DNA from 3 places in the Streptomyces sp. NBC_00259 genome. Region 2 is predicted to be linked to each of the others. Evidence: riboswitches for the same ligand, from Rfam matches in the RefSeq annotation. Region 2 holds a riboswitch; each other region holds the start of a gene.
What was found. Region 2 has a riboswitch for cyclic di-AMP ahead of OG766_RS16520 (M23 family metallopeptidase). Riboswitches for the same ligand answer to the same signal wherever they lie in the genome.
Positions count from the first base shown of each region.

Region 1 (6,312 bases), 3.3 Mb from region 2:
CCCGCCGCACAGTGCATCAGCGCCGGCACGCTGTCCTGCGCCAGCGCGTGCAGCACGCGGCTGTGCTCGGCGGTGCGCTCCTTGATGATCGTGCGGTAGGAGGCGGTCATCCGGCCGGCGGCCTTGCCGTCGGCGAGGATCGTCTTCAGCTGGTCGAGATCACCGTCGCGGACCATCCGCCAGAACTCGGCGCCGTCAGCCGGGTCGGACAGCGGGATGTTCACGTTGCGCACCCCCGGCAGCTCGACGTCGGGGCCCTCCAGCCTGTGGTCCGCCGCATTGCGGAAGTCGAAGACCGTGTGGAGCCCGAGCGAGCCGAGGAAGGCGGCGTCGCTGCCGGTCGCGTGCGCGAGATGGCCGCTGCGGAAGAGCCGTCCGTAGCGCGTCCGGTGCCCGTCGACGGTCGGCAGTCCGCCCACGTCCCGGAAGTTGCGAACCCCGGACAGCTCGGGCTCGGTCGGCGGGGTCTGGGGCAGCTGCTGCGTCACGGGGGCTCCTCCGTGTCTGCGGTCGGCGCTGCTCGCCGACAAAGGGGCGCGGTGCTGACCCTACGACATCGATTCCTCAGGCAAGTATTTCGGCCCATGGCCGCAAGGCCGTTGCCCTGCTGATGAATTGCGCCCGATGATGTGCGGACGTGTGCGAATTTGAGGGGTCTGGATGATCGAGACGGTTGGTGACGGTCGCATCTGGGTTCTGTCCGGGCTGACGAGCAGCTATGCGCTGCTCGTCACCGACCGGGACGAGCTGCTGCATCTGCACTGGGGACCGCGGATCGGCCCGGCCGACGCCGAGGCGCTCGCCGCCGACCCGCTTCCGCCCGAACGGGGCTTCGAGTCGCCGCTCGACGGGCACGAGGAGTATCCCGTCGAGGGCGGCCCCCGATTCGTCCGGCCCGCGCTGTCCGTCCGTACCCCTCAGATCCGTGGCACCGAATGGCGCTTCACCGCCGGCGGCGTCGAGGACGGTGACGAGCTGCGGCTGGGGTTCGCCGACCCCGTGCACGGCCTCGCGCTGACGCTGCACTACCGGATGCGGGACGACTCCGATGTGATCGAGCGCTGGGTCACGGTGACCCACGTCGGGGAGGGGCCCGCACTGGAGCTGCTGCGCGCCGACGCGGCCGTCTGGACGCTGCCGCCGCGCGAGCGCCGCCGGCTCTCCCAGCTGCACGGCCGATGGGCCGCCGAGTCCCGGCTCGTACGGACCGAGCTCACGTACGGGGAGACGCTGATCGGCTCGCGCCGGGGTCACACCGGGCATCAGCACCTGCCGTGGGTCGCCGTCGACGACGGCACGGCCACGGAGGAGTCCGGGGAGGTGTACGGCTGCGCCCTCGGCTGGTCGGGATCCTGGCGCATCGCCGTGCACCAGCTGCCCGACGGCCAGGTGCAGATCAGCGGCGGCGCCGGCCACGACGACTCCGGACTGCTGCGGCTCGCACCCGGTGAGTCGTACGTCTCACCCGTGTTCGCCGGGCTGTGGAGCGAGGGGGGATTCGGCGGCGCGAGCCGGTCCTGGCATGCCTGGCAGCTCGCCCACGTCCTTCCCGGGGCCGGGGACTCGCGCCCGGTCCTCTACAACTCCTGGGAGGCGACCGGCTTCGACATCTCCGAGGAGCAGCAGCGCGCGCTGGCGGCCCGGGCCGCCCGGATGGGGGTGGAGCTCTTCGTCGTGGACGACGCGTGGTTCGGGCGGCGGACGAGCGACCGGGCCGGGCTCGGGGACTGGACACCGAATCCCGACCGCTTCCCCCGGGGGCTGAAGCCGCTCGCCGACGAGGTGCACGCGCGGGGAATGGCGTTCGGGATCTGGGTCGAGCCGGAGATGGTGAACGCCGACAGCGATCTGTACCGGGCGCACCCGGACTGGGTGCAGCACCACCGGGGGCGGACCCGGACCGAGTTCCGTCATCAGCTGGTGCTGAACCTCGCCCGCGGGGACGTCCAGGAGTACCTCTGGGAGCGGCTGGACACGCTGCTGTCCTCGACGCCCGTCGACTATGTGAAGTGGGACTTCAACCGCTGCTTCACGGACGCGGGCTGGCCCGGGGAGCCGTACCCGCAGAAGCTGTGGGTCGAGCACGTCCACGCGCTCTACGCCCTGCTGGACCGGCTGCGGGCCGCGCACCCCGAGGTCGCCTTCGAGAGCTGCTCGGGCGGCGGGGGCCGGATCGACCTGGGGATCCTCTCCCGCACCGACCAGGTGTGGACCTCCGACAACACCGACCCGCTGGACCGGCTCGCCATCCAGCACGGCTTCGGGCAGCTGCACCCGGCGAGAGTGATGGCCGCATGGGTCACGGACAGCCCGAACGTCCAGCTCAACGGAAGGGTCAGCACCCTGCGCTTCCGGTTCGTGAGCGCCATGGCCGGGGTGCTCGGCATCGGCGGCGACCTCACCGCATGGAGCGAGGACGAGCTGACCGAGGCGCGTGACTGGGTGGAGCTCTACAAGAAGATCAGACCGGTCGTCCAGCACGGCGAGCTGTACCGGCTGCGGCCGCCGGCGGGCGGGCTGAGCGCGGTGCAGTATCTGCGCGGGGACGAGGCCGTCGTACTGGCCTGGCTGCAGTCCCAGCACCACGGAGAGCTTCCGCCGCGGCTCCGGCTGCGCGGGCTCGACCCGTCGGCGGAGTACGAGTGCCTGGACACCGGCCGCCTCCACCGGGGCGCCGTCCTCCTCCATCACGGCTTCTCCACCGGCCTGAGGGGTGACCTCGACGCGATGGTCCTCCGCCTGCGCCGCCGGGCCTGACCATCGCGCCGGGCCCGGCGGAACGCCGGGCCGTCTGACGGTGGCGCCGGGCCTGGCGGGACGCCGGGCGGAGGTCCTCGACCGGGTTCGAGGGCAACTCGGCCTGCGCCGTGGCGAGTTCCGGGGAGCGGCGGTCGAATTGCTGAATTCACCTGTTGTTCGGAATTGGTTCCGCACACGGAAAGGGCTCGCCTTTTCGCGGCCACTCGCGCCATTGGATGCATTCCGTCGCTAATGAGCGATGTGTCCGGATTGGGCGTTTTTGTATAACGCGCCCCGGTTGAATAGGGGATGGGGATCCGCCCGTGAGCGGGATCATATCCGTGACGTTCTGTGGTGGTGCACCGCGGCCGGACCCCCTTGTCCCCTGGGAAATCGAAGATCCGTAATCCACGCAGCGTGACCGGGAAATGTGCGCTGATATCCGGTAGGGGGATTCCCGGGGGGAATAGACGGCTTGTTCACTTCGACCCGGCTCGCTTACGGTCACCGCAATCCGGTCGGAACGCCCAATCCTGCCGCCGTCCGGAATATCGCACCCACCCACGTGTGGCAGGAGCGGGGGACCCAGGTAGTACGCCGTCCGGAGCCCCGGACGGCTTGGGGTGAAGTCGCGCGAGTCGCGCGGCCGGGCAGCTCCAGCCCGAACCCGACAGCTCACCTCGCAGGCGGCGGAGAGGAATTCGCCATGCCCGGTAAGGGTAAGCATCGCCGTCCGAGGACCAGCCCGTTCACGCGCGGATTCGTCGCCGCAGGAACGGGCGGGGCCGCCATCGCACTCCCGCTCATGGGTGCCGCCGGTGCGCACGCCGCCGAGAAGTCCGCGCCCGTCGCAGCCCCCGAGCGGGTCGCCTCGGTCGCTCACAAGGCCGTCACCCCGCAGGCGCCGCAGGCTCCCAAGGCGCCGAAGCCGTACACGGTCGTGGCCGGTGACTACCTCTCCAAGATCGCCGATGAGCACAACGTCAGCGGCGGCTGGAAGAAGCTGTACGCCGACAACCGCGCCGCCGTCGGTACGGACCCCTCGCTGATCCACCCGGGTCTGAAGCTCGTCCTCGGCGGCAAGGCGACGGCCCAGGGTGAGGCGAAGGCCCAGCCGAAGCCCGAGCGGAAGGCCGCGGCCCCGGCCAAGAAGGCGCCCGCCGACAAGGCCGCCGCCAAGGCCGAGAAGGCGGAGAAGGCCCAGAAGGCCGTGAAGGCCGAGAAGTCGTCCGCTTCCGTCGAGCGTGCCTCCCGCACCGCCGACCGCGCCGCCGGTGCCGCGGCCGCTCCGGCCGCTGCCCAGGCCCCCGCGCCCTCGGGCTTCTTCGCCCCGGTCACCAGTGGCATCGGCACCGCGTACAAGACCGCCGGTGCCATGTGGTCCAGCGGCTACCACACCGGTGTCGACTTCGTCGCCTCCACGGGGACGTCCGTGAAGTCGGTCGGCCCGGGCACCGTCGTCTCGGCCGGCTGGAGCGGTGCGTACGGCAACGAGGTCGTCATCAAGCACGGCGACGGAACGTACTCGCAGTACGCCCATCTCTCGCAGCTCTCCGTCGCGTCCGGCGACGGTGTCACCGGCGGCCAGCAGATCGGGCTGTCCGGCTCCACCGGCAACTCCTCCGGCCCGCACCTGCACTTCGAGATCCGGACGAGCCCGAGCTACGGCTCGGACATCGACCCGCTGGCCTACCTGCGCCAGCACGGTGTCTCGATCTGACGCACCTGACACGGCGTCCCGAACCTGACGCCGCGCGACTCCGTCCGTCGGCCCCGCGCAGGGGCCGGCGGACGCCCGCGTTTTCGCGGGTCTCCGCCTATTCCCGCTTTGCCGAAAACTGACCTGGTGGTCTATATCACGCCCCGTCAACCCCTCCCTACGGTGGCGTAGGTCACTTCTCACCGGGAAAGATGGCTCGACGTGGCAGACGATTCGCGATCAAGAACAAAGGGCTCATTCGGGTCGTACGCGGCGATCGGTGACAGCTTCACCGAGGGGGTCGGAGACGCGGGACCCGGCGGACAGTTCGTCGGATGGGCGGACCGCCTCGCGGTCCTGCTGGACGACCGCGTACCGGAACACACCTTCCGCTACGCCAATCTCGCCGTACGCGGCAGGCTCCTGGACCAGATCGTCGAGGAACAGGTCCCGCGCGCGAAGGAACTCGCCCCCGACCTGGTGACGTTCTGCGCGGGCGGCAACGACATCATCCGGCCCGGCACCGACCCCGACGACGTCGCGGAGCGCTTCGAACGGGCGGTCGCCGAACTCGCCACCTCCGTCGGCACCGTCATGGTGACGACCGGGTTCGACACCCGCGACGTGCCCGTCCTGCGCCATCTGCGCGGCAAGATCGCCACGTACACCGCGCACGTCCGCGCCATCGCCGACCGCTACGACTGCCCCGTCCTCGACCTCTGGTCGCTCAAGTCCGTCCAGGACAGACGTGCCTGGGACGACGACCGGCTGCATCTCTCGGCCGAGGGCCACACGCGTGTGGCACTGCGCGCCGCCCAGGTGCTCGGCGTGGACGTGCCCGCGGACCCGGACCAGCCGTGGCCGCCGCTGCCGCCGCGCGGCACGCTCGAAGTCCGCCGCGACGACATCCAATGGGCGCGCGAGTACCTCGTGCCGTGGATCGGCCGTCGGCTCCGGGGCGAATCGTCCGGCGACCATGTGGAGCCCAAGCGCCCGGACCTGCTTCCGCTCTGAGTTCCTTCGCTGCGGGCACGTCTCTACGCGGAGGCGGGGATCCTCTCCAGGACCCCGCCCGCGAACACGTCGTACAGCGGCAGCGACTCCAGATGGACATAGCCGATGTGGCAGTCGCACACCGCGAGCGGGCAGGCGCGCGGTCGCAGCGCCGCCCTGTACGAGCCGTCGTAGAGATTGCCCAGCTCGGCCGGGACGAAGTGGCAGCGCCGCACCGTCCCGTCACCGTCGACCGAGATCACCGACTCGCCCGTACGGCACGGCAGACCGGCCGAGCGGTGCGGATGGCGGCTGTACGGGAAGAGGGGGTCGAGGGCCGTCCAGCGGGCGGCCTCCTCGTCCGTGTAGTCACGCCCCTCCGCCGCGTTGACCCACAGATAGACGTGCTCCGGGAGATCGGCCCGCAGCCGGCGGGCGGCCTCCAGATGCTCCTCGAAGCCGACGATCCCGACACTGAACCTGATGCCGCGCGCCGACAGTTCACGGCACTTGCCGAGGAAGCGGTCGTACGGCGTCTGCCCCGGGTGGTACGTGCACCACAGCGCGAGGGTGTCCGGATCGGCCTCCGCCAGCCAGTCCGTACGGCAGCTCAGATTCGTCTGGATGGCCACGCGGCGGATGTGCGGCAGCCGGGACAGCTCGGCCAGCGTGCGCCGGTACCAGGAGCGCACCAGGCCCTCGCCCCAGGGCGTGAAGAGCACCGACAGCCGGTCCTCCGGCTGCCGCGCCGCCGCCCAGCCCGCGAACCGCTCCAGCGCGTCACGGTCGGCCCGCAGCTGCTCCCGGCTGTCACGGCGCTTGGCGAACGGGCAGTAGGGGCAGTCGTAGTCGCAGGAGGCCAGCGGCCCCCGGTACAGCAC
Region 1 is NZ_CP108080.1:7,036,173-7,042,484, forward strand. It holds gene OG766_RS31565 (tyrosine-protein phosphatase) at 1-488, opposite strand, end outside; gene OG766_RS31570 (alpha-galactosidase) at 661-2,757, shown strand; cyclic di-AMP (ydaO/yuaA leader) riboswitch at 3,288-3,441, shown strand; gene OG766_RS31575 (M23 family metallopeptidase) at 3,446-4,459, shown strand; gene OG766_RS31580 (SGNH/GDSL hydrolase family protein) at 4,661-5,452, shown strand; gene OG766_RS31585 (STM4011 family radical SAM protein) at 5,476-6,312, opposite strand, start outside.
Region 1: linked by a shared signal. The riboswitch ahead of OG766_RS31575 (M23 family metallopeptidase) and the one ahead of OG766_RS16520 (M23 family metallopeptidase) in region 2 are both predicted to bind cyclic di-AMP.

Region 2 (6,312 bases):
GCGTTGTGGAACGGCTCAGGGGTGTTCGGCCCGTGGGGCTTCTACGCCGTGTACGCGGCGTTCATGGTGCCGGCCTTCGGCCTGCTGACCTGGCTGGCGGTCTGGACCCGGCAGCGCGAACTGCGCACGGTCGCGGCCGAACTGCCCGCGTACGCGGCAGCGGGCTGGCTCGCCCCGGCCGAGCCGCACGCCCTGTCGTCCATGCGGGCCCGCACGATGGCCCGCGACATGGCGGGCCGTACGCACGGCCGGGAGGCCGCCCGCGCCGTCTCCGAGTACGAGGTCTTCGCGACCTCCCTGGCCTTTCTGCGGCACCGGGCCCATCGGGGCGCGGCGGGCACGGACTTCGTCGCCCGTGAGCAGGAGCTGCTCCACCACCTCTGGCAGCGCAGGGACGTGGCGGGCCCGGCCCTGACGTACGCGGCCCGCGCGACGGGCCGGGTCTGGCAGCCGCCCCCGTATCTGGACTACGGGGGCTACAACCCGTATCGCGGCTAGGGCCTTCGGGGCCGTCCTCGCGGCATGGCGTCCGGGCAGGGCAGACCGGCGACCCAGGCGTCGGGGGGAGTGCGCCAGGGCCGCCGGCGACTTGGGGGAGGACGAGCACGCGTACGAGCACGCGTCCTCGTACGCACACGGGTGCGGCCCGGTCCGGCGAGAACCGGAACCGGGCCGCGGCCCCGGGCCGGAAGCCGACCCGGAGGAGCACGCAGAGGGAGATGCCTTCAGGCGGAAGGGCCCTCAGAGGGAGAGGCCTCCGGACGCAGAGGTCCTCGGCCGGAAAGCCCTCGGACGGACAGACCCCCGGACGCAGAGACCCTCAGCGGAAGGCCCTCAGACAGAGAGGCCCTTGCCGCGCAGCCACGCCGCCGGGTCCACGCCGTCGCCGCCCGCCGTGTGCACCTCCAGGTGCAGGTGCGGGCCGGTGACGTTGCCGGTGGCGCCGACGCGCCCGATGGTCTCGGACGTGGAGACCTTCTGCCCCACGCCGACGGTCATCGACGACAGGTGGCAGTACCAGACCTCGCTGCCGTCCTCGAGCTCCAGCACGATGCGGTAGCCGTACGAACCGGACCAGCCCGCCGACTTGATGGTCCCGCCGTGAACGGCCTTGACGGGCGTACCGGTCGGGGCCGCGAAGTCGAGACCCGTGTGGTAGCCGGAGGACCACATGGAACCGGACTGCCCGAAGGTGGAGGTGAGCGTGTACGACGAGGTCGGCAGCGAGTAGCTCGCGGCGAGCTTGGCGAGGCGCTCGGCCTCCGCCTTGCGCGCGGCCTCGGCCTCGGCCTCGGCCTTCGCCTCGGCAGCCACTTCGGCGGCCTCGGTCTGCTGCTTCTTCGCCTCGGCGGCTGCCTTCTCCGCGGCGGCCTTCTCGGCGGCCGCCTTCACCTCGGCCTCGGCAGCGGCCCGCTGCTGATCGGCCTGCTGGAGGATCCGGGCGCGCAGCGCCTCGCCCGCGTCACCGGCGCCCTCGGCGCCGTCCGCCGCCGTCTGGGAGGCGGCGAAGGCGGTGAGCGGCGCGTCGTTCCCGTCCTCCTGGTCGGAGTCGTCCGACATGAAGGAGCCCACGCCGGGAAGGGATCCGGGATCCGGGAGGTTGTCCGTGATGGCGTCGGGGAGCGAGATGGAGACGGCCGGCTTGTCCTGCGCGGTGGCGATGCCACCCGCGCCGACCGCGGCTATGACGCCGACGCCGAGAACGGTGGAACTCCGGGCCAGTCCGTTGCGCTGCTTGACGACGCGGTGCCTGCCACGGACCGGACGGACCGATTCCTCGGTCGGGTTCCACTCCTCCGCCCCGGTGGCCGGTGTCCACTGGTCGCTGGGGACCCACTGTGTGGTGGGAGGCTCCTGGAGGGCAGGCTCGTTTGACGCCACGGAGGCGTGCTCCTTTCCTTCCTTCTCGCCTACCGGGTTAGCTGACGGGTTCGGAGCAGGAAGGTCTCCTACGAGCACGACGTAGTGCCCGATTCACCCCAATTGGTGGTTCCCCGGTTCCCTTGCGGAATTCGGCGCATGCGCACGGTGCCGTCTCTTGCGACGGCTGGGACGACCGCGCTGCGTTATCGAACGTTAATAGACACCGAGGTCGGATTCCAAGCTGTTCCCACTGATCGTTAACGACGTTGGCCTGGACTTACCAGCAACAAGAGGATCGAATCGGGCAAGTTGACCAACCCTCGATCCACTCCACTTTCCTGACGGTCTATCAAATGTTATGCGGAGCGGTGTCCTTCGATCACGGTCCGTGGCGCCCCCTCCACCGCAGGGGTCACGGGACGACGGGCATCGTCCTGCGCCGCTCCGGCTGGCGCTCCCCCGGCCGCCCGACCGCGAGCAGCGCCATGTCATCCGTCGACCTGCCGCGCGTATGCCGCCGTACGTCCTCGACGACCGCGTCCAGCAGCTCCTCCGGCCCGGGAAAGATCCGGCCGCTCAGCCGTGTGCGCGGATCGTAGAAGGCACCCTGCTTGTCACGCGCCTCCGACAGTCCGTCCGTATAGAGGAGGAGCGTGGCGCCGGGCAGGTAGGGGGTCTCGTACGCCCGGTCCGGCCACGCGTCCAGATCGCCCATGCCGAGCGGCAGGGCGCGCTCGGGCGGCTCCAGCACGTCCAGCCCACCGTCCGCGCCCAGCAGCAGCGGCGGCGGATGACCCCGGTTGACCATCCTGACCAGGCCGCTCCCGTGCGGGATCTCCGCGAGCACCGCGGTGGTGAAACCCTCGAACGCGTCGAACCCGGAGCGCCCCGTGCCCGCACGCGCCAGCGCCCGCTCCAGCCGCTGGGCGACACCCTCCAGCGAGGACTCCTGCTCTGCGGCCTCCCGGAACGCCCCGAGCACCACGGCCACCGCCTCGACCGCGTCCAGTCCCTTCCCTCGTACGTCGCCGACGACCAGCCGCACCCCGTGGGGAGTCTCCTGCACGGCATACAGGTCTCCCCCGATGAAGGCGTCCCGCTGCGCCGCCTCGTACCGCGCCGCGACCAGCAGCCCGCCGATCCGTTCGTCCGGCGTGGGCAGAACGGCGCGCTGCGCGGCCTCCGCGATGACCCGCGCCGACGCGAGGCGCTCGCCGCTGCGGCGTACGACCTGATTGATGAAGAGGGCCAGCACGGAGACCGTGAACACGGTCAGCAGCTCCGTCACGGCCGGGATCTCGCTGGTCCTGCTGTTGTACGCGTGGAGTCCTGCCACCGTCGCGACGGAGGCGACGCCCGTGAGCAGCGTGTAGAGGGCGGAGAAGAAGGGAGCGGCGACCAGCGGCGCCGCGGCGAAGAGGGGCGAGGCGGTGAACGACTCCGGGGTGCCCAGATCGAAGAAGACCCCGGTCACGATCAGCAGCACCGGCAACGCTCCGACGACCCTGCGGCCACCGTTGCGCCGCGGTCGTTCGTCGCGTTCTCGTTGCCCCACCAGTGGTCTCCTGCCAGGTCCGCCCGGCTGCGGACGGTACCGCGCCCTCTCCAGGCTGGCCGTAACCGCACCGCACGACGAATCGCCATCGGCCAACCGGACCAGCGGGCCGGCGGCTGTGCCATTTTGCCCCTGGCCGTGCCGTTGTGCCGTGCCGTTGTGCCACGCCGTTGTGGCCAATGCCGCTGTCCGTGCTGTCGGCGGGCTGTCCGGCCGTGCCGACGCCACCAGGGGGCCCTCCTGGTGACACCACCACACGTGGCGCGCCTCAGTCGTCGCTGAGGTTGCGCTCCGCGTACATCGTGATCGCATCGCGGACGAAGACCGCCGTTCCGTCCCCGTGCCGGTCGTAGTTCGCCGTGAAGCGCGGATCGGCGACGTACATCTCACCGAGCCCGATGACGTACGACCTGGTCGGTGCGGCCGTCACCGACAGCCACTCGCAGTGCCGCTGCGCGATCGCCTGAACCTCGTCGCTGTCCGGCGCGAGCCCGTCCTTCAGAGCCTGGCCGAAATCGCGGGCGATCGCGAGCTGACGGTCCTGGAACGCCTTCTTCTCCTGCGCGCTCAGCGAGCGCCACCAGCGGTCGCCCTTCTCGTACGCCTCGCGGCCCCAGCGCTGGGTGACCTCCTCCTCGTACCGGGTGTGGTCGAAGCCGTCGAAGACTTCTTCCGCCATGAGTTCCTCTCCCTTCTCCGTGCGGTCGAGAGTGGTCCGCACCGAGGCGATCTGTCGCCCGATGCGCTCCCGCTCCTGCTCCAGCAGCCCCAGATGGGCACGCAGGGCGGCGGCCGTGTCCCGCTGCCCCTCCAGGGCCTGCGCGATCGCCGGCAGCCCGAGACCCAGCTCGCGCAGCAGCAGAATCCGCTGCAGCCGGATCAGGGCGTCCTGGTCGTAGTAGCGGTAACCGTTGCCGCCGACGCGGCTGGGTGCGAGCAGGCCGAGTTCGCCGTAGTGCCTGAGCGTGCGGCTCGTCGTACCGGCCTTCTTGGCGATTTCCTGGATGGACCACTCCATGGCCCTCACGCTAAATCTTGACGTTGCGTAAAGGTCAAGGCCGGGCGGACGGAGACGGCCACCGGAACGCGGGCGACGGGAGAGCACCGCGCCGGAAGCCGGGAAAGCACCACGGAAGCCTGGAGAACCGGGAAAACACCGATGACCCGGGACCATGTGGTCCCGGGCCATCGGCCTTCAGTAGCGGGGACAGGATTTGAACCTGCGACCTCTGGGTTATGAGCCCAGCGAGCTACCGAGCTGCTCCACCCCGCGTCGGTGAACACAACCTTACGCCATCCGGAGCAAGATCCACTCCACTTTTCCCGCCGGGCCCCTCAGAACGCGGAAAACTGCAGGCCAGAGCATTCCGAAGCGGGCCCAAGCAGGCTGAAGCGAGCCCTCAGCAGGCCCTCGATCGGCCCACCACGTACGTCCCTGCCCGCGACTACTCGGCGACTTCGGTCCGCTCCCACCACTCGTACACGGTCAGCCGCCCCTCCGCGCTGTCCTCGTGCCGGGTCGTGGCCTTGAAGTGCTCGTAACCGCCACGGTGGGGAATCTTCAGCTCCTGTCCCGGAGGGGTGATCGGGACGATCTGCCCCTGCAGATCGTCCGGCCCGCCCTCCAGGCGTGCCTTGGTAGTCATACCTCCAGTTTTCCCACTCAGGCGACCTCCCCGCACGCCCGGAGCGCACCGGGAGCACACCTGGCGCACCCGTTCGGCTCATCCGGAGAGCTTGTCCAGGAAGCCGAAGAGATGGTCCCGGGTGCGTTCGGCCTGCTGCTCCACCGTGAGCGACTCCTGGAGGCGGCCGCCGGGAACCGGGGTCTTGATCCCCCGTACGTAGAGGGAGCAGGCGAGGTCGGTGCACATGTACAGCCCGACCGAGTTGCCCTCCCGGCCGGCCTGGCCCGTCTTGCGGGCCGTCATCAGGGAGACGCCGTCTCCCGGGTGGGTGGTCAGACACAGGGAACACATGCTGCGATGCAGATATCCCCGCTGCCGGGAGGGAAAGCGCAGCGCGATCCCGACGGCCGGGCCGTCGTCCCGCTCGGCGACGAGATAGCTGCGGTCGGGGGCGCCGGGGTCGCGCCACCCGAGGAAGTCCAGGTCGTCCCAGGGCCGCGCGTCGAGGTCGCGAGGGACGGCGAGACGCTTGGCCTCACCCTTCGAGCAGTTGATGAACGACGCGCGGACGGCGGACTCGGTGAGTGCCTTCATGACGCGGGACGCTACGTTTGCCTAGGATCCCTAGGCAAACGAATAATTCCCCTAGGAAGGGTGTGCATGCCCCCTGCTGATGCCCGTACCCGCACTCACGGCCGCGCCGGACTCAACACCGAGCGCGTGGTGCGTGCGGCAGCCGACCTTTCGGACGAGGTGGGGTTCGACGGCGTCACGGTCTCCGCGCTCGCCCGGCACTTCGGCGTCAGGGACGCCAGCCTCTACTCGCACGTGAGGAACCTGTCGGACCTGCGGACCCGGGTCGCCCTCCTCGCCACCCGGGACTTCGCCGACCGCATCACCTCCGCCGTGGCGGGCCGGGCCGGCAAGGACGCCCTGACCGCCTTCGCCGAGGCGTACCGGACGTTCGCCCTGGACCACCCGGGGCGCTACGCGGCGACCCAGAGCCGGCTCGACCCGTCCCTCCTCGACGCATCCCTCATCGACGCATCGCCGGACCTCGCCGCCGGCCCGCGCCGCATCATCGACGCCACCTACGCCATGATGCGCGCCTACGACCTCCCCGAACCGGACCTGACCGACGCCGTACGCCTGCTGCGCAGCACCTTCCACGGCTACAGCAGCCTGGAGGCGAACGGCGGCTTCCGCGCGGAACGCGACGTACAGGCATCCTGGGAGCGCGCCATCGAGGCACTCGACCACCTGCTG
Region 2 is NZ_CP108080.1:3,703,178-3,709,489, forward strand. It holds gene OG766_RS16515 (PrsW family intramembrane metalloprotease) at 1-498, shown strand, start outside; gene OG766_RS16520 (M23 family metallopeptidase) at 835-1,881, opposite strand; cyclic di-AMP (ydaO/yuaA leader) riboswitch at 1,893-2,028, opposite strand; gene OG766_RS16525 (PP2C family protein-serine/threonine phosphatase) at 2,276-3,418, opposite strand; gene OG766_RS16530 (MerR family transcriptional regulator) at 3,687-4,436, opposite strand; tRNA gene OG766_RS16535 (tRNA-Met) at 4,618-4,691, opposite strand; gene OG766_RS16540 (DUF5988 family protein) at 4,864-5,064, opposite strand; gene OG766_RS16545 (FBP domain-containing protein) at 5,143-5,640, opposite strand; gene OG766_RS16550 (TetR/AcrR family transcriptional regulator) at 5,707-6,312, shown strand, end outside.

Region 3 (6,312 bases), 560 kb from region 2:
TGGAGAACCGGTCCCGGGCCATGTGTGCGCCTCCCCATTACGTGCGTACGTCCCCGCACACGGTACGGGACCGCGTGCGGGGACGTACGTATCTACCGGTGTGCGGGCTCAGCCCTTGAAGCGCGGGAACGCGCTGCGGCCGGCGTACTCCGCCGCGTCGTCGAGGATCTCCTCGATGCGCAGCAGCTGGTTGTACTTGGCGACGCGCTCGGAGCGGGCCGGGGCGCCGGTCTTGATCTGGCCGCAGTTGGTGGCGACGGCCAGGTCGGCGATGGTGACGTCCTCGGTCTCGCCGGAGCGGTGGGACATCATGCACTTGAAGCCGCTGCGCTGGGCCAGCTCGACGGCGTCCAGGGTCTCGGTCAGCGAACCGATCTGGTTGACCTTGACCAGGAGCGCGTTGGCGGCGCCGTCCTCGATGCCGCGGGCGAGGCGCTCCGGGTTGGTGACGAACAGGTCGTCGCCGACCAGCTGCACCTTGGAGCCGAGCTTGTCGGTGATGACCTTCCAGCCGGCCCAGTCGTCCTCGAACAGCGGGTCCTCGATGGAGACCAGCGGGTAGGCGGCGACGAGCTCCTCGTAGTACTCGGTCATCTCGGCGGCCGAGCGGGACTTGCCCTCGAACTCGTAGGAGCCGTCCTTGTAGAACTCGGAGGCGGCGACGTCGAGCGCGAGCGCGATGTCCTTGCCGGGCGCGTAGCCGGCCTGCTTGATGGCCTCGAGGATGAGGTCGAGGGCCTCACGGTTGGAGCCGAGGTTCGGGGCGAAGCCGCCCTCGTCGCCGAGGCCGGTCGACAGGCCCTTCTCCTTCAGCACCTTCTTGAGGGTGTGGTAGACCTCGGTGCCCCAGCGCAGGGCCTCGGAGAAGGACTCCGCGCCGACGGGCGCGATCATGAACTCCTGGATGTCCACGTTGGAGTCGGCGTGCGAGCCGCCGTTCAGGATGTTCATCATCGGAACGGGCAGCAGGTGCGCGTTCGGGCCGCCGAGGTAGCGGAACAGCGGGAGGTCGGAGGCCTCGGACGCGGCGTGCGCGACGGCGAGGGAGACACCGAGGATGGCGTTGGCGCCGAGGGAGGACTTGTCCGGGGTGGCGTCCAGGTCGAACATCGCCTGGTCGATCAGGCGCTGCTCGGTGGCGTCGTACCCGACGAGCTCCGGGCCGATCTGCTCGATGACGGCGAGGACGGCCTTCTCGACACCCTTGCCCATGTAGCGGTTCTGGTCACCGTCGCGGAGCTCGAGGGCCTCGAACGCACCGGTGGACGCACCGGACGGAACGGCAGCACGGCCGGTGCTGCCGTCGTCGAGGCCGACCTCGACCTCGACCGTGGGGTTGCCTCGGGAGTCCAGGATTTCCCGGGCTACGACGACGTCGATGGACGGCACGAGCATCTCCTTCTGGGATGTGACGCTGAATGTGACGCAAGCGGAGCAGGGTCAGTGCAGGGTCTCTTTGGCCTTGCGACAAGAGCCTAACCGCCCTACGGGCATCGGCCTGCCGCTGCCCGCCCCGTGGGACGAAAAAGGGGAACAAAGAGACAGAAACCCCGGCCCGGCGCGTACGGGGGATGGCGCGCCGGGCCGGGGAGCCGGGGGACGGGGGTGCGGACCCGTCAGCTCAGGTGGAGCTTCTGGCCGGGGTGAATGACGTTCGCGTCCTCGACGATGTCCTTGTTCAGCGCGAACAGCTTCTGCCAGCCGCCCTTGACCTTCTCGGCCTCGGCGATCTTGCTGAGGGTGTCGCCGGCCTTGACCGTGTACTCGCCGTCGCCCTTCTTGACCGGGGCGGCGGGGCGCTCGGAGCGGGTGGTCGGGACCTCGGCGCGCTTCGGGGCGGGGGCCTTGGCCTTGGGCTCGGCCTTCGGGGCGGCCTTGGGGGCAGCCGGGGCGGCACCGTTGTACGCGGCGTCGGACAGGCCCGTGCCGCAGTGCGGCCAGGCACCCTTGCCCTGGCCGTCGAGGACCTTCTCGGCTATCTCGATCTGCTGGGCCTTCGAGGCCTGGGCGGCGGTCTGGGCGTAGGCGGTGCCGCCGTACGCGGCCCAGGTGGAGGCCGAGAACTGCAGGCCGCCGTAGTAGCCGTTGCCGGTGTTGATCGACCAGTTGCCGCCGGACTCGCACTGGGCGACGGCGTCCCACTCGGAGGCGGTGGCGGCGGACGCGGTACCGGAAGCCATCAGCGGGGCGGCGATGGCCGCACCGGTGACACCGGCGAGCGTGGCGATACGAGTGGCCTTGGACGGGCGACGGTGCTTGCCCTTGCCGGAAAGCAGCATGGAACTTCTCCTCACCGACGCCTGCGAGGTGAGCTGTCGGGTTCGGGCCATGTGAGTTGCCCGGCCGCGCGAGGTTCGCGCGGCTCCACCCCAAGCCGGTTCCGCCCCAAAGGGCGGGCCCGGCACTTACCTTGGGTCCCCCGCTCCTGCCTTCGGCGCTTGCGCGACGACTGTTCCCGGCGGCCGCCGGCAGGATTCGGCGTGCGGTCGTCGGGGCCCGCGTTGCGAGCGGTTCAGACCGTAAACGCACTTCTCCCCGATGTTCAAAGTCGAACATCGGGGAGAAACCACACCTATTTGACGCGGAGAGATGTCCGTTTTCGCAGGTGAGAGGCGCGATGACCGGAGTTGACCGACGAGACGCGCCAGTTGACATGAAGAGACTCATGTCTCACTTGCGCAGAACCGGACATAAGCGCCCGAACTACTCCTTCAACTGCCCCTGCCCCAGGCCCAGATCGAGGCTCTGGCCAGGAAGGATGAGATCGGCGTCGGAGCCGACGACCTCCTGGTTCGCCTCATAGAGGGCGGGCCACCCGCCGGGCACCTCGTTCACGTCGGCGATCGACCACAGGTTGTCGCCGGGGCGGACGGTGTACTCATCTCCCGCGGCGACGCCGTCTCGTGCCGATGCGTCATCTCGTGAGGCATGACGACCGGAATTACGGTCATTGCCCGAATTGCCCGCCTCGTCCTCATCGGCGGGGCCACCGCGGTGCTTTCCGGAGCCCGTGTCCGCGGCTGCGTCCTCGCCGCCCGAGGCATCCGCGCCCTTGCCGGAGCCTGCCGGGGCGGAAGGCTCGTCCGAGGTGTCCGCGGGCTTCTCGGCCGTCGGCGAACCGTTCGAGGCACCGGAACCGGACGAGGCTGGGGTGTCGGTGTCCGGCGCGGGCGTCGTGCCCGCCCCGTCGCCGAAGGAGGGGCTCTTCGTGCCACCGTTCTGCGGCGTGGCGGAGGCGTCCCCGCCGGCGGGCTCGGCGCCGCCCCCCAGGAGGCCGGTGACGAGACCGGTGATCTCCCCGCAGCTCGGCCAGGCGGAGTCGCCCTGGGCGGACAGCACCGCCTCGGCCACCGTGATCTGCTGGGCGCGGCTTGCGAGGTCGGCGCGCGGCGCGTAGGCCGTACCGCCGTACGCCTCCCAGGTCTCCTGGGACATCTGCAGGCCGCCGTAGTAACCGTTGCCGAGGTCGGCGCTCCACACACCGCCGCTCTCACAGTCGGCGACGCGGTCCCAGGTGGCGGAGTCCGCGGCGGAGGCGGCGCCTGCGCCGAGCAGCGGGATGGCGATGGCCGATCCGGTCACCCCTGCCGCGACGATGAGAGCGGGGGCCTGACGAGGTCGGCGGTGTCGGCCGTTCCCGGAGCGCATGCGGTGTGCCTTCCATGTGACAACAGAAAACCCACGGGTCCCACGAGTCTGCCGATTCAGCGAGGACCCCGAGTCGGGGTGAACGTAGCCCCACTCGAACGTCAGTCACAAGTCGGTGCAGCGGAGATCACGTGAAAGTCACAGTCCTGACGACTCGTCAGCTCTTGGTGGGGGTGAACTCAACGGGCAGAGTGCGCAATCCACGCATGATGAGCCCCCCGCGCCACCGCAAATCGGAAGGATCCACCGCAAGCCGCAAGTCGGGCAATCTGGTGAGCAGGGTCGCGAGCGCGGTCTGTCCTTCGAGCCGCGCGAGCGGCGCGCCCAGGCAGTAGTGGATGCCGTGCCCGTACCCGAGGTGCTGGTTGTCCCGGCGGGACAGGTCGAGGGTGTCGGGGTCCGGGAAGCGGTCGGGGTCGCGGTCGGCGGCGGCGAGCACGACGAGGACCGGATCGCCGGCGCCGATGTCCTGCCCGCCGAGCGTGAGCGGCTCGGTCGCGAACCGCCACGTGGCGAGCTCCACGGGCCCGTCGTAGCGCAGCAGCTCCTCGACCCCGGTTTCGAGCAGCCCGGTGTCGCCCGCGGCGAGGGACGACTGGAGACGGGCACGCTGCTCCGGATCGCGCAGCAGGGCGTAGGTGCCGTTGCCGATCAGGTTGACGGTGGTCTCGAAGCCGGCGAAGAGGAGGATGAAGGCCATCGCCGCGGCCTCGTTCTCCGTGAGGTGCTCGCCGTGGTCGCTGGCCCGGATGAGCCCGGAGATCAGGTCGTCCCCGGGGTCCTCCCGCTTACGGTGGATCAGCTCGGCGAGATAGCCGCGCATCTTCTTCACCGACCGCGCCACCCCGCCGCGCGGACCGCCCCCGTGACGGATCATCATCCCGGCCCAGTCGCGGAAGTCGTCCTGGTCCTCGGCGGGGACGCCGAGCATGTCGCAGATGGCGTAGATGGGGAGCGGGAACGCGAACTCATGGATGAGGTCCGCGCTGCCCTTCGCGGCGAAGCCGTCGATGAGCCGGTCCGTCAGTTCCTGTACGCGCGGGGCGAACTCGGCCACGCGGCGCGGCGTGAACGCCTTGGAGACGAGCCGGCGCAGCCGGGTGTGGTCGGGCGGATCGATGTTCAGCAGATGCGTCATCAGCTCCGCCTTGCGCTCGCCCGGGATGCCCGTCTTCCCCTTCGCGTGCGCGGGCTCGTCGTGATGCGCGGGATTCTTGCTCAGCCGCTGGTCCGCCAGCGCCTGCCGCGCGTCCGCGTACCGGGTCACCAGCCATGCCTCGACCCCGCTGGGGAGCCGGGTCCTGTGCACGGGCGCGTGCTCGCGGAGCCAGGCGTAGGCGGGGTACGGGTCGGTGGCGAACTCCCAGGTGAAGAGCTCGGGGGCGTCGGGGACGCCGGACGGCTGGTCGTGCATGGGTCGACGGTAGCGCCCGCCGCACCGACTCACTCGTTCGGCGGACGGCTGCGCATTCCCCCTGGGAAGGCCGACCGTACGCGCCAGACTCCGTCGCATGGGAGCGCGCTGATGAGTGCCGCAGCCGAAAACCGGAGGGACGACCAGGACGGCCGGGAGGAGCACTACGTGTTCCCGGTCCCGCCCCCGGGTGGGTGGACGGCGGACGACCTCGAGCGGATCAAGGGTCTCCCGCCGCACACCGAGCTGATCGACGGCGGACTGTTCTTCGCGAGCCCGCAGACGTTCTTCCATATGGCCGCGCTGCGGCTGCTGGAGAACGCGCTGGTGCGACAGGCACCGGACGACCTCTACGTCGTCCGCGAGATGACGGCCAAGCTCGGCGAGCGCGACCGGCCGGAGCCCGATCTCATGGTGGTTCCCTGGAGCGCCCGCACGGGACCGGAGCAGACCTGGTACGCCCCGGCCGACATCCTGCTCGCCGTCAAGATCGTCTCGGACGAATCCGTGCAGCGCGACCGCGAGCTCAAGCCCCGCAAGTACTCGGCGGCCGGCATCCGGCACTTCTGGCGGGTCGAGAAGAACGACGGCCTGCCCGTGGTGTACGTCTACGAACTCGACCCCGCCACGAACAGCTACGCCGTCACCGGCATCCACCACAACCGGCTCAAGGTCGACGTCCCGTACCCGATCGAGATCGACCTCACCGGTGTGGACCGGAGGCGAGGAGCCCGGGACTGACGGGACCGCTCGTCAGGCGCCGTTCGTCGCCGTCTCCGCCGCGCGGATCGCGTCCCGGTAGGCGCGGGCCGCCGCGCGCAGCGCGGTCTCCGGGTCGTGGCCCTCGGCCTCCGCCCGGACGGCCATGGTGAGCAGTTCGTAGCCGATGCCGTGGTCGTCGCCGGCGGACGGCAGCTCCACGTCCAGACCCGCCGTACGGACCCGGCTCGCCAGCTTCGCGGCCAGGGCGAGGCCGGGCTGACCGAGCGGGATGCCGTCGGTCACGGAGTCGCGCTGCTTCTCCACGGCCTTCGTGCGGAGCCAGTGGGCCTTGACGTCCTCGGGGGTCTCGGCGTCGGCGTCACCGAACACGTGCGGATGGCGGTGGATGAGCTTGTCGACGATCGTGCCGGCCACGTCGTCGATCGAGAACGGCTCCTCCGCGTCCTCCTGTGCGATGCGCGCGTGGAAGACGACCTGCAGCAGGACGTCGCCGAGCTCCTCGCGCAGCTCGTCATGGTCGCCGTCCT
Region 3 is NZ_CP108080.1:3,144,406-3,150,717, forward strand. It holds gene OG766_RS14055 (FtsB family cell division protein) at 1-22, opposite strand, end outside; gene eno (phosphopyruvate hydratase) at 109-1,389, opposite strand; gene OG766_RS14065 (LysM peptidoglycan-binding domain-containing protein) at 1,617-2,279, opposite strand; cyclic di-AMP (ydaO/yuaA leader) riboswitch at 2,283-2,447, opposite strand; gene OG766_RS14070 (transglycosylase family protein) at 2,704-3,648, opposite strand; gene OG766_RS14075 (cytochrome P450 family protein) at 3,806-5,062, opposite strand; gene OG766_RS14080 (Uma2 family endonuclease) at 5,174-5,803, shown strand; gene OG766_RS14085 (nucleoside triphosphate pyrophosphohydrolase) at 5,816-6,312, opposite strand, start outside.
Region 3: linked by a shared signal. The riboswitch ahead of OG766_RS14065 (LysM peptidoglycan-binding domain-containing protein) and the one ahead of OG766_RS16520 (M23 family metallopeptidase) in region 2 are both predicted to bind cyclic di-AMP.